DNA from 2 places in the Radiobacillus sp. PE A8.2 genome. Region 2 is predicted to be linked to the other one. Evidence: riboswitches for the same ligand, from Rfam matches in the RefSeq annotation. Region 2 holds a riboswitch; the other holds the start of a gene.

Region 1 (5,989 bases), on a different contig from region 2:
TGTCGCTCAGGACGTAGAAGTGCTGCGGCGTGTGAATTTTTAGAGGAACAAGGTTTCAAGGTGAGCAATATGACTGGTGGCATGCTTGAATGGGATGGACCTGTTAAATAAGTGATCAGTTGTGAGACTAATGATTGGATTATTAGGAGGATGCTAATACATGAAAGTTGTTAATAATATCACAGAACTAATTGGAGACACTCCAATTGTCCGTTTAAATAAAATTGTACCAGAAGGCGCAGCAGACGTTTATGTTAAATTAGAGATGTTTAACCCATCAGGCAGTGTCAAGGACCGTGCTGCCTTTAATATGATTAAGGCAGCCGAAGAGCAAGACTTAATTAAGCCTGGGGACACAATTATCGAACCGACTAGTGGAAACACAGGTATTGGTCTAGCAATGACGGCTGCTGCCAAAGGGTATCAAGCTATTTTAGTGATGCCTGATAACATGACAAAAGAGCGGATTAATATATTGCAAGCTTATGGAGCAAAAGTTGTCTTAACACCAAGTGCTCAAAAAATGCCTGGAGCGATTGAAAAAGCTAAACAATTACAAGCAGAAATTCCTAATAGCTTTATCCCACAGCAATTTGAAAATAGGGCCAACCCAGATATTCATCGCAAAACAACAGCTTTAGAAATTTATGAGCAAATGGATGGGGACTTGGATGCCTTTATAGCAACTGCTGGTACAGGTGGAACGGTGACTGGAACCGGGGAAACACTAAAGGAGAAAATTCCTAACTTATATGTCGCAGTTGTGGAACCTAAAGGCTCACCTGTTCTCTCTGGAGGAAAACCAGGAAAGCATAAATTAGTTGGTACAAGTCCTGGATTTATCCCAGCGATCTTAAATACAAGCGTTTATGATGAAATTATTCAAATTGCAGATGATGAAGCTGTCAACATGTTCAAAGAGCTTGCCAGTAAAGAAGGCATTTTTCTAGGATTATCTGGTGGTGCTGCCGTTTATGCGGCTATCGAAATTTCCAAACGATTAGGAAAAGGAAAGAAAGTTGTCTGTATCGCGCCAGATTCAGGAGAACGGTACTTGAGTATGAACTTGTTTGATGAGTAAGTTTATAGGATGATTTGCTAGTAGTACAGATTAAAATTCCCATAAAACAAAAGATAAAATTTTTTAAATTTTGTTGAATTATAGCAACAATTGCTATAATATACTATATATAGTTTTTATTTCACAAACTCAAAACCACATATTGTACCGCCGGAAGTTAAGATGCCTATTTGGGCGTAAAGGGAATCTGGTACACGCCAGAACTGCCCCCGCAACTGTAAGTGAGACGAACAGAGCATACCACTGATGCTTACCCGTAAAAATTACGGAAAGTATGGGAAGGGCTTTTAGTAGGTTGATCATAAGTCAGGAAACCTGTCTTAACTTTCAAGTTTCAAAATTCTCGGGGATTGGGATGATGAAACGATGGCTTCAAAAAATTAAGAACATTGTTTCTGATTTTTTGTGTTATCGTTTCTTCCGCTCGCTAATTTGAGCGGTTTTTATTATTTTATGGGAGGTTTTTTAGTGACAACACAATTGAAATCAGAAATCCATGCAGTATTAGAGGAATTAGAAGAAGTTTCCAACCAGTATAATCTTAATATTACTGAAATTAAACAACGCATTTCTGAATTATCAAATGGAGAGCAACAAGCCAATCAAGAAGCGTTGTTTTATGCTTTAAATAATATTGCGATGGATCAGCCCGATTGGACATATGCTTCTGCGCGTTTCTATTTGCGTCAGTTGTATCAGGAGGCTGCCCGTAACAGAAAATATGACAGTACGCAATTATACGGAAATTTTTACGAGTTAATTGAAACATTAACGGATAAAGGTATTTATTCTACTAATCTATTAGATCACTATTCCGAGCAGGAAATTAATGCTTTAGCTCAAGCGATTGACCCACAGAAAGACAAACTATTTAATTATATTGGCTTGTTTTTATTTGCGGACAGATATATAGCAAGAGACCATGAGCGAAATGTTTATGAATTACCACAGGAGCGTTTTATGGTCATTGCGATGACAATTATGCAAAATGAAGCCCCTTCTGTAAGGTTGGAGCTTATAGAAGAAGCATACTGGGCACTTAGTAATTTACATATGACAGTAGCAACGCCAACATTATCAAATGCCGGCAAAAGCTATGGACAACTATCTTCCTGCTTTATCGATACAGTTGACGATTCTTTAGACGGCATCTACTTAAACAATTGGGATATCGCTCGCCTTAGTAAGGACGGCGGCGGGATTGGCATTTATTATGGAAAAGTGAGAGCTCTAGGTTCCGATATCAAAAAATTCAAAGGCAATTCCTCTGGTGTTGTACCATGGATAAGATTGCTGAATGATACAGCGGTCAGTGTCGATCAATTAGGTCAGCGTCAAGGGGCAGTTGCTATTTTTTTAGATGTATTCCACAAAGATATTATGAATGGATTCCTAGATTTAAAAACTAACAATGGGGATGAACGCCGTAAAGCGCACGATGTGTTTACTGGTGTATCGATTCCAGATTTGTTCATGGAAAAACTAGAACAAATCGATGAAGATGGTAAAAGCATTGGTGAATGGCACACTTTTTGCCCACATCAAGTGAAACAAATAATGGGATGGAAAGACCAAAACGGTAACCCACTTGGACTTGAGGATTTTTATGATGAAGAAGATGCGAAATATTTTTCCGAAAAATATAATCAAGCTGTTAGCCATCCATTGTTACCACGAAAATCTTATCGGGCAATGGATATTATGGCGCGAATTATGATTGCTCAATTGGAAACCGGAACTCCATATATGTTTTATCGTGACGAAGTAAACCGTCAAAATCCAAACAAACATATAAACGGTGTTGGTAGAACATCAATTTATTGTAGTAATTTATGCACAGAAATTGCTCAAAACATGTCTGCAACGAACATTGTAAAAGAATATCAAGACGAAGATGGTAACATTGTAATTGTTCGTAAACCAGGTGATTTTGTAGTTTGTAATCTGTCTAGTATCAACTTACCAAGTGCTGTACAAGCGGATGTTTTAGAACGTTTGATTCATATTCAAGTACGTATGCTCGACAATGTGATTGATTTGAATACAATTTCCGTTGGTCAAGCGGAAATGACCAATAAAAAATATCGTGCCGTTGGCTTAGGTACGTTTGGTTGGCATCATCTACTAGCAGTGGAAAAATTGTTCTGGGAATCCGAAGAAGCTGTTACCTATGCTGATCAGCTGTACGAAGATATTGCCTACTATACGATTCGCGCTAGCATGAATATAGCTAAAGAAAAGGGAGCTTTTAGCCAATATCATGGCTCTGAATGGCATACAGGAAAGTATTTTGAAAGAAGAAACTACACGGAACCGCGTTGGCAGCAATTACAACAAGATGTTCAAACTCATGGTATTCGTAATGGTTGGTTAATGGCCGTTGCTCCAAATTCCTCAACAGCCAAAATCGGTGGTTCGACGGATGGAATTGATCCAATCTATGCGGTTGAATATGCGGAAGAAAAGAAAAACTTTAAATTTAAAGTAACCGCGCCAGATTTAAATCATATAACTTATGACTATTACCGGAGAGCACGGCATGAGCTTGACCAAGTATGGAGTATTAAGCAAAATGCAGCACGCCAAAAGCATATTGATCAGTCGATTAGCTTTAATTTCTATGTTCGACATGACATTAAAGCAAAAGACCTGTTACGCCTGCATATGGAAGCTTGGCGAAACCGACTTAAGACAACTTATTATGTGAGAAGTACCTCTCAAGCAGAAATTGCAGAGTGTGAAGCGTGTCATAGTTAAAAACAGGAGGTAATTCAATGTCACAGCCAAACGAGCAGTTATCTAAAATTAAACTGCTAAATCCGACATATCCAAACAAATCAACAGGTATCATTAATGGCGAAAATTCTGGGTTACTCAACTGGAATGATATAGCTTATCCACAAATGTATGATTACTACCAAACGCTTTTATCAAATTTTTGGAAAGCTCAAGAAATCAATATGCAGGATGACATTAAGCAATGGGAGTTCCTAACGGAAACTGAACGTGATGTATTCTTGCGTATCAACACGCAATTGGCATCCTTAGATAGCTTACAAACACCAACCATGTATCAAGTTATGGATTATGTAACCGATTCTAGCTTTAAAGCTATATTTGCTGTTATTGCACAACAAGAAGCGGTGCACAATGAATCGTATTCGTATATACTGAGTTCTCTAATTCCTTTAAAAGAACAAAACATACGTTTTGATCAAGCAAAAGATGACCCAATCGTACGAAAGAGAAATCAATTAATTTTAGACAGTTATGATAAATTTCATAATAAGCCAACACCACAACATTTATTCGAACTGGCAATTAATTCAATTAACTTAGAAGGCATATATTTTTATGCTGGGTTTGCCTTTTTCTATCATCTTGCAAGACAACAAAAAATGCTGAAAACGAGTACGATGATTAGTTATATACAACGTGATGAGATGCAGCATGCTTATTTTGTTTCGCAATTTGTAAGAATACTTTTAACTGAAAATCCTGAGCTTAATACAGACGCAAATATTCAATTTATCTATGAAACGATGGACCGTGCAGTAAAATTGGAAAAAGAGTGGGCCGATTATATTTTAAAGGATATTAATGGAATAGATCAGGAAGAATTCCACTTTTACGTAGAATATCTAGCAAATAAACGGTTGCGTCAGGTTGGTTTAGATAACCTTTATCCAGAAAGAACAAATCCGATGCAATGGATACACGTATTCAGTGATGACATGCTAAATGAAACAAAATCAGACTTCTTTGAACAAAAATCACGCACTTATACAAAAGTATCTTCATCGAATGGTTTTGACGAGTTGTAGGAAAACATGAAAACAGCGATCATTTATACATCGATCACCGGAAACACAGAAGAATTAGTACAGTGCATCTATCGTTTCTGTAAGCATGAATATGGTTCAATCGATTTATTTCCAATTGAAGCATTCGATACGAAACAATTACCTACGTATGATGTTGTAGCTGTTGGCACTTATTCGTGGGAGAACGGACAAATTCCAATAGAAATGGAAGAGTTATTTGAAGCATTTGAAGATAAAGATGTTAGTCACTTAATTACCGGAGTATTCGGAACAGGTGACAGCTTTTATCCTTATTTTTGTGGTGCTGTAGACAGTTTTAGAGATATGCTTTATGTGCATACGAAGCTGGCAGTCACATTAAGAGTAGAATTGTCTCCACAGCATGAGGATTTTGAAAAATGCAAATTATTTAGTCAACGTCTCATGAATTCGGCCTATCAAAACAAATGATATATACGTACCGCTCTTTGATAAGAGAGCGGTACGTATTTTGTTTTAACTAAATTAAAATGGACCTGGGCCACCAAAGCCTGGACCGAAGCCAGCTCCATGCCCTGGGCCGCCAAAGCCCGGACCGAAACCTGGACCAAATCCTGGGCCACCAAAGCCTGGACCGAAGCCTGGACCAAAACCAGGACCAAATCCTGGGCCACCAAAACCAGGACCGCCAAAACCAGGACCATATCCGGGGCCACCAAAACCTGGACCGTAGCCAGGACCATTAATGAGTTCTCCTCCGAAATAACCTAAACCAAATCCTAGTAAGCCTGCACCCACAGGGCCGATTCCAAATCTTTGATCGTGCATCTGTTGCTGATGTTGAACAGGTGGCATACCTGTGTGATGATAATTTGGATACATATAAGTTTCTCCTCTCCCCATTTAAGAAATTAATCTAAAGGTTTATGCCTATTTAGCTTATGCCCAAAGCCCGCTGTTGAAAGGGACACATACCCAGTTTTACTTATTTGATGATTATATTCTTAATTTTTAAAAGAAAATGTTATGATAAATAAAGAGTGAAATAGATTACAGATCAGAAAGGGATTAAAAAAACGATGGTGAAAGTAAAAATGAATGTACA
Region 2 (5,989 bases):
ACGAGAAAATCAAAACAAACCGCATGGCTCGAAGTAATTATTTATTCTTTATTTTCCGTGCTAGGGTATATCGTGATTACATCGACATTTACTGCAATGAATTATCAAGCATCATTTGAAATACCAAGTGAAACACAGGGAGAAGTAGACACAGTCGAGTATAGAGTTCCTCCGATTTCCGGTCCATCGTCTGGTACATTAGTATCTGACACGATGCAGCCGCTTTTTGAAACACCGAGCTGGTTTAAAGGTGCAAATGCAGGAGTGAAATTTAATACATTAATTTGGGCGTTATTAACTGGAGTAGCAATTTATCTTCTTGCACGCTTAATTCTTAGAAAACGAATTGCAGCTGCAATTCAACCATTACTGAAAAAAGCAAATCCAGATTTACTGGATGAAATCTCTTATAGAGCCGTTGCAATCGGGTTTCCAATCTTTACATTAGGTGGACTAATATTTGCGATGATTTGGGCACAACAGGCGTGGGATCGTTTCTGGGGTTGGGATCCAAAAGAAGTTTGGGCACTTATTACGTTCTTTTTCTATGCTGCATTCTTACATTTAAGACTTTCTAGAGGTTGGCATGGAGAAAAATCCGCATGGTTAGCTGTAGGTGGATTTGCTATAATTATGTTTAATTTAGTTGCCGTAAACCTAATCCTTGCAGGTTTACACTCATATGCATAACAGTTATTGCTAAGGGGGCAGGCGTAATGGAAGCTAAAACACGAATATTAGTTGTCGATGATGAGGATAGAATAAGAAGATTAATTCGGATGTACTTAGAGCGTGAAGATTATCAAGTTGATGAAGCGGAAAATGGCGATGAAGCACTTGAATTAGCTTTTACAAATGATTATGCGCTAATTTTATTGGATATTATGATGCCTGGAAAAGATGGTATTGAGGTGTGTAAAGAAATTAGAGATAAACAGGACACACCTGTAATCATGCTTACAGCAAAAGGCGAAGAAGCGCACCGCGTACAAGGCTTTGAAGTAGGTACAGATGATTATATCGTAAAGCCTTTTAGTCCGAGAGAAGTTGTTTTACGTGTGAAAGCACTATTAAGACGGTCAACAACGGCTGGAAGCTTTGCGCCAGGTGCTAATTCTGCGAAGGAAATTATTGAGTTTCCACACCTATCTATCGATCAAGATGCCCATCGCGTCTTAGCGGATGGAAAAGAAGTTAGTCTTACACCGAAAGAATATGAGTTGTTATACTTTTTAGCGAAAGCTCCAGACAAAGTATATGCCAGGGAGCAGCTTTTAAAAGAAGTTTGGAAGTATGAATTTTTCGGTGACTTGCGCACAGTAGATACGCATGTGAAAAGATTACGTGAAAAACTAAATAAAATTTCTCCAGATGCTGCTAAAATGATTGTTACCGTTTGGGGTGTAGGCTACAAATTTGAAGTAGCCGATGAGTCATGATTTTACGTAGTGTAGTTGGAAAACTATGGATAACATTTTTAGTTTTAGTATCATTCGTATTATCAATTTTAACGGTATTATTATTAGAGTTCTTTGATAATTTTCATGTAAATGAAGCGGAAAATGAGCTTCAGCAAACAGCTGCGAAAGTAACAGAAATTATCGAGCAATATGATGATCGTGCATTAGTGCTTGATGTAACAGAGAGAATTAAAGATCCGTCTAGTCGTGTCATAATCTCGTTTTCCGAAAATGACTATTGGGTTTCCAAAAAAACCAATAATCAATTGCCAAACATTTCATTAGAGTGGTTAATGAAATTAAATTTAGAAACACCACTAGAGCAACAATTGCCTAATAGTAACCAAGAAGTAATGGTAGTAAAGGCACCGTTAGGTAACACTAGTGGTGCTGTTTTTGTTTATCAATCGCTAAGTGAAGTGAAAGAAACAACGAAACAGACAACGAAAATTATATTACTTGGTGCTGGGATCGCGATTGTATTAACTACTGTTTTCGCTTTCTTTTTATCGACAAGAATTACCTCGCCACTTATAAAAATGAGAGAAGGCGCCATGGAACTTGCTAGAGGGGAATTTAATACGAAGGTTCCCATTTTGACGCATGATGAGATTGGCGAGTTAGCGATGGCATTTAATCGAATGGGGCGTCAATTAAAATTTAACATTAATGCGCTCAGTCAAGAAAAAGAGCAGTTGTATAGTATATTGAGTTCAATGGCAGACGGCGTTATTACCTTAAATAGAAAGGCTAATATCTTAGTTACTAACCCACCTGCAGAGAAGTTTTTGTCTGATTGTTACTTTGAACATGACCAATTACCTTCTGAAGAGAAAGTATTGCCGAACGAATTGAAGGAAATGTTTAACGAAGTAATTTTAACCGAACAGGAAACGGCTAGAGAGGTGTCGATACAAGGTAGAAACTGGGTAGTCATTATGACGCCATTATATGATCAAAAACGTGTGCGTGGTGCGGTTGCAGTGATCAGAGATATGACCGAAGAGCGCCAAATGGATCAAATGCGTGATGATTTTATCGCGAATGTTTCTCATGAGTTACGCACACCGATATCGATGCTGCAAGGTTATAGTGAAGCAATCATGGATGATATTGCAGAAACGAAGGAAGATAAAAATGAATTAGCACAAATTATCCATGATGAGTCGTTAAGAATTGGGAGATTAGTAAATGAATTATTAGATTTGGCTCGTATGAAAGCTGGACACATTCAATTACAATTACAACCTGTGGACATTCAGCCGTTTACGAATCGGATAATGAAGAAGTTTCGAGGTTTAGCCCAGGATAAAAATATCGAGTTACAGTTAGCGTTCGAAGAAGATCTACATCTAGTTATAGATCCAGACCGGATTGAACAAGTACTAACCAATCTAATTGATAATGCAATAAACCATACGAATGAAAATGGACAAGTGTTAGTTTCTATTCAATCTTTTGATAACCATGTGCAGTTTTCTGTTAAAGATACAGGTACTGGTATACCACAAGTAGATATACCATTTGTATTTGAGCGCTTTTATAAAGCTGATAAATCACGAAAACGTAAAAATGGAAAATCCGGAACGGGGCTAGGACTGGCTATTGCAAAAAATATTATTGATGCACATCATGGATTGATTAGTGTGCAAAGTAAGCAAGATGAGGGTACGACTTTCACGTTTACAATTCCAAAAAATATCGAAATAGCTTAAATAATGTTGAATTACCTTGAATTATCTTGTTACTTATGAAACAAAGCTTTCTTATTTGCAAGCCATGTGATAAAATTTATTTTGGAAATGGAGTCAATTTCACCAGTATTATCAACAAAGTATGATGAAGTTGACACAACTAAATAACTTAATTTTGGAGCTAGTTTTACTAGCTTAAAAGGGAATCTGGTGAAATTCCAGAGCTGTCCTCGCAACTGTAAGTGTGTACGAAATGAGCAAATGCCACTGTACAAATACGTATGGGAAGGCCTCAGATTAGGACGATACACAAGTCAGTAGACCTGCCAATTTTACGTATGTCAAGGCTTCGAGGGTTGAGCGTTTGAGTTGATCGGTAAAGTAGATGTGGATTCATCTTTTATCTGGTTATTCTTTAACTTATCCTTTGTTCGTTTGGATAAGTTTTTTATTTAGTCAAAAATAGGCAATTTGAAAATACTGAAATTAGCCGTTCTATCAACATGTAGTTGGATTAGTCCAACTATAACGGATATGAATAGCTGTGTAAGGTAATTATAAAATTGACTCAAAATGATTAAATAACCTCGCGTACAACCAGTGCTCGAAATATACAATATTATGGAGGTTATTGGAAAATGAAGAAGGTTCTTATAAGTTTGTTTTCAGTATTTATAATTTTTAGTTTAATGGTTGGTTGTGGAAAAGCAGAATCAAACGATGATAATCACGCTAATCATGCTGGAGAAAATGCCAATCAAGAAGTAAATGAAGAAGTGAATGAAGAAATTACGGAAGAAGTAGCTTTCACTATTTCCAAAGACAATGGTGAAGAAATTATTGCTGAGGAAGAAATTGCTGTCGAAGAAGGTGCAATTTTGTTAGATGTACTTCAAGAGAACTTTGAAGTCGAACTAACAGAGCAAGGATTTATTACCGCTATTAATGGTAGTGAGCAAGACGAGGAAGCTGGAGTATATTGGATGTATGATGTGAACGGCGAGGCGGCTTTAGTCGGTGCAGGTGAATATGAGCTTCAACCAGGAGATGAAGTTGTCTTTGATTTACGAGGTATGTAAAGTATCAATATGAATGTATACAAATTAACTGTAATTGCGCTTCTATCTGCTGTAGCAGTTGTTGGCAGGATAGCTTTTAAAGACTTGCCGGGCTTCCAGCCTGTAACCTCGCTGATCATTATTTGCGGCTATTTCTTAGGTCCGATTGCAGCTGCAATTCTGGCTGTACTTACAACATTTTTATCGAATATGACTTTAGGCTTGGGAATATGGACGCTTGCTCAAATTGTAGCTTGGGCATGTATTGGTGTTACGAGTGGTTTAATTGGAAAAGTTCATTGGAAAAAACCACTCATCGTCCTGACAATTTTTGCAGTGCTGTCTGGATACGTATTTGGTTTATTTATGTCTATTCCGAACTATTTAATTGCAGGAAAATTTTTCCCTTATTATCTAGTTGGAATACCTCATGATACGAATCACGCAATCGGAAATGGTATATTTATGGTAGTACTGTTTCCGGTTCTTTCAAGAATCCTAATAAAATATCAAAAGAATTGGAAAAAACCTCGAAATACCAACTGAAAAAGGTTGGTATTTTTTCATTATTTTTAATATAGTTAAAGTGTGTGTTTAAAAAGGTGGCCAATTAGTAGCAAGAAGGTCAGGTGGGAGTTCCCCAGTGATCATTTGGTGTCTTTTTAAATAACTTCTTAAGTTTTGTAACTTTTATACTAGTTCAAACGACAATATAATATGAATGGGGGGTCTGTAATGAGGACCACTTTTCAAAATATCTACGATAACTATCATAAAGACTTATTTCAGTTTCTTGTATATATGGTGAAAGACAAACAACAAGCCGAAGATTTAATTCAAGAGGTATACATTAAAGTGCTTCAATCATACGACTCTTTTAAAGGAGAAAGTAGCGAAAAAACGTGGCTATTCTCAATTGCCAGGCATGTTGCTATTGATTTCTTCCGCAAGCAGAAGAGTAAAAGAAACAAAATTCAAGAGTATTTTGATTGGGGAGAAAAGGGGCATCTTATTACAGATGACCAGGCATTGCCAGAAGAGGTAGCTGTTTTAAATGATCAAATGAAGCTGATTTATCGTTGCTTAGATAAGTGCAGCATTGACCAAAAAAGCGTGATTATCTTACGTTATATTCAATCTTTTTCGATTCGAGAAACCGCGGATTCACTAGGCTGGACGACAAGTAAGGTGAAGACAACGCAACATCGGGCAATGAAAACATTGCAGAAGCTGTTAGAAGAAGCAGACAGAGAGGAGGGTCTTTTAAGTGAGTGATAAGTTTAATGAAGATAAAATTAAAAGCTTATTAAAAGATATGCCTCAAGTAAATGATACGTTGGATAAAGATGAGCTTTATCGCAAAGTTGCTTCCAATATAACTCCTAAAAGAGCAAGAAAACGTAAACGCACCTGGTTGATCCCTTCTTTTGCAACTGTAGCAGTTATTTGCTTGGTAGTAATTATTGCACAAAGCATGCAACCGTCTAATTTCGGGGCGTTGGATAATGGCAGGAGTCAAATGGATGAAGTTTCAGAAAATATGGAAATGGCACAACTTCCTACCGAGAATAATGAAAATCAGATAACAACAAACGAAGCTGAAGAAGGAAATAATGATATGGCTATTATGGAAAGAGCCGAAGAAGAAATCTTTACTAGTCGTGTCGTCAATGCACAAGAAAATACGACACTAATTTATGGAGCCGTATTAGATAATAATGCAAATGCTGTTATCCCGTTGACATTTGTAGTTGATAAGCTGAATGCAGATGTAGAA

What was found. A riboswitch is a leader RNA that binds a small molecule or an ion and turns the genes downstream of it on or off. The one in region 2 is predicted to bind cobalamin.
Region 1: it holds a riboswitch for cobalamin, as region 2 does, so the genes downstream of both, ACI6MV_RS08595 (ribonucleoside-diphosphate reductase subunit alpha) here and ACI6MV_RS04435 (DUF4430 domain-containing protein) in region 2, are expected to answer to the same signal.

Annotation. Positions count from the first base shown of each region.
Region 1 is NZ_JBJGXI010000012.1:54,860-60,848, forward strand. It holds gene ACI6MV_RS08585 (rhodanese-like domain-containing protein) at 1-111, shown strand, start outside; gene cysK (cysteine synthase A) at 161-1,081, shown strand; cobalamin riboswitch at 1,225-1,418, shown strand; gene ACI6MV_RS08595 (ribonucleoside-diphosphate reductase subunit alpha) at 1,535-3,838, shown strand; gene ACI6MV_RS08600 (ribonucleotide-diphosphate reductase subunit beta) at 3,856-4,905, shown strand; gene ACI6MV_RS08605 (flavodoxin domain-containing protein) at 4,912-5,355, shown strand; gene ACI6MV_RS08610 (hypothetical protein) at 5,410-5,766, opposite strand; gene ACI6MV_RS08615 (hypothetical protein) at 5,964-5,989, shown strand, end outside.
Region 2 is NZ_JBJGXI010000005.1:84,037-90,025, reverse strand. It holds gene ccsB (c-type cytochrome biogenesis protein CcsB) at 1-690, shown strand, start outside; gene ACI6MV_RS04445 (response regulator transcription factor) at 717-1,439, shown strand; gene ACI6MV_RS04440 (ATP-binding protein) at 1,436-3,175, shown strand; cobalamin riboswitch at 3,314-3,499, shown strand; gene ACI6MV_RS04435 (DUF4430 domain-containing protein) at 3,793-4,233, shown strand; gene ACI6MV_RS04430 (ECF transporter S component) at 4,243-4,758, shown strand; gene sigX (RNA polymerase sigma factor SigX) at 4,948-5,487, shown strand; gene ACI6MV_RS04420 (hypothetical protein) at 5,480-5,989, shown strand, end outside.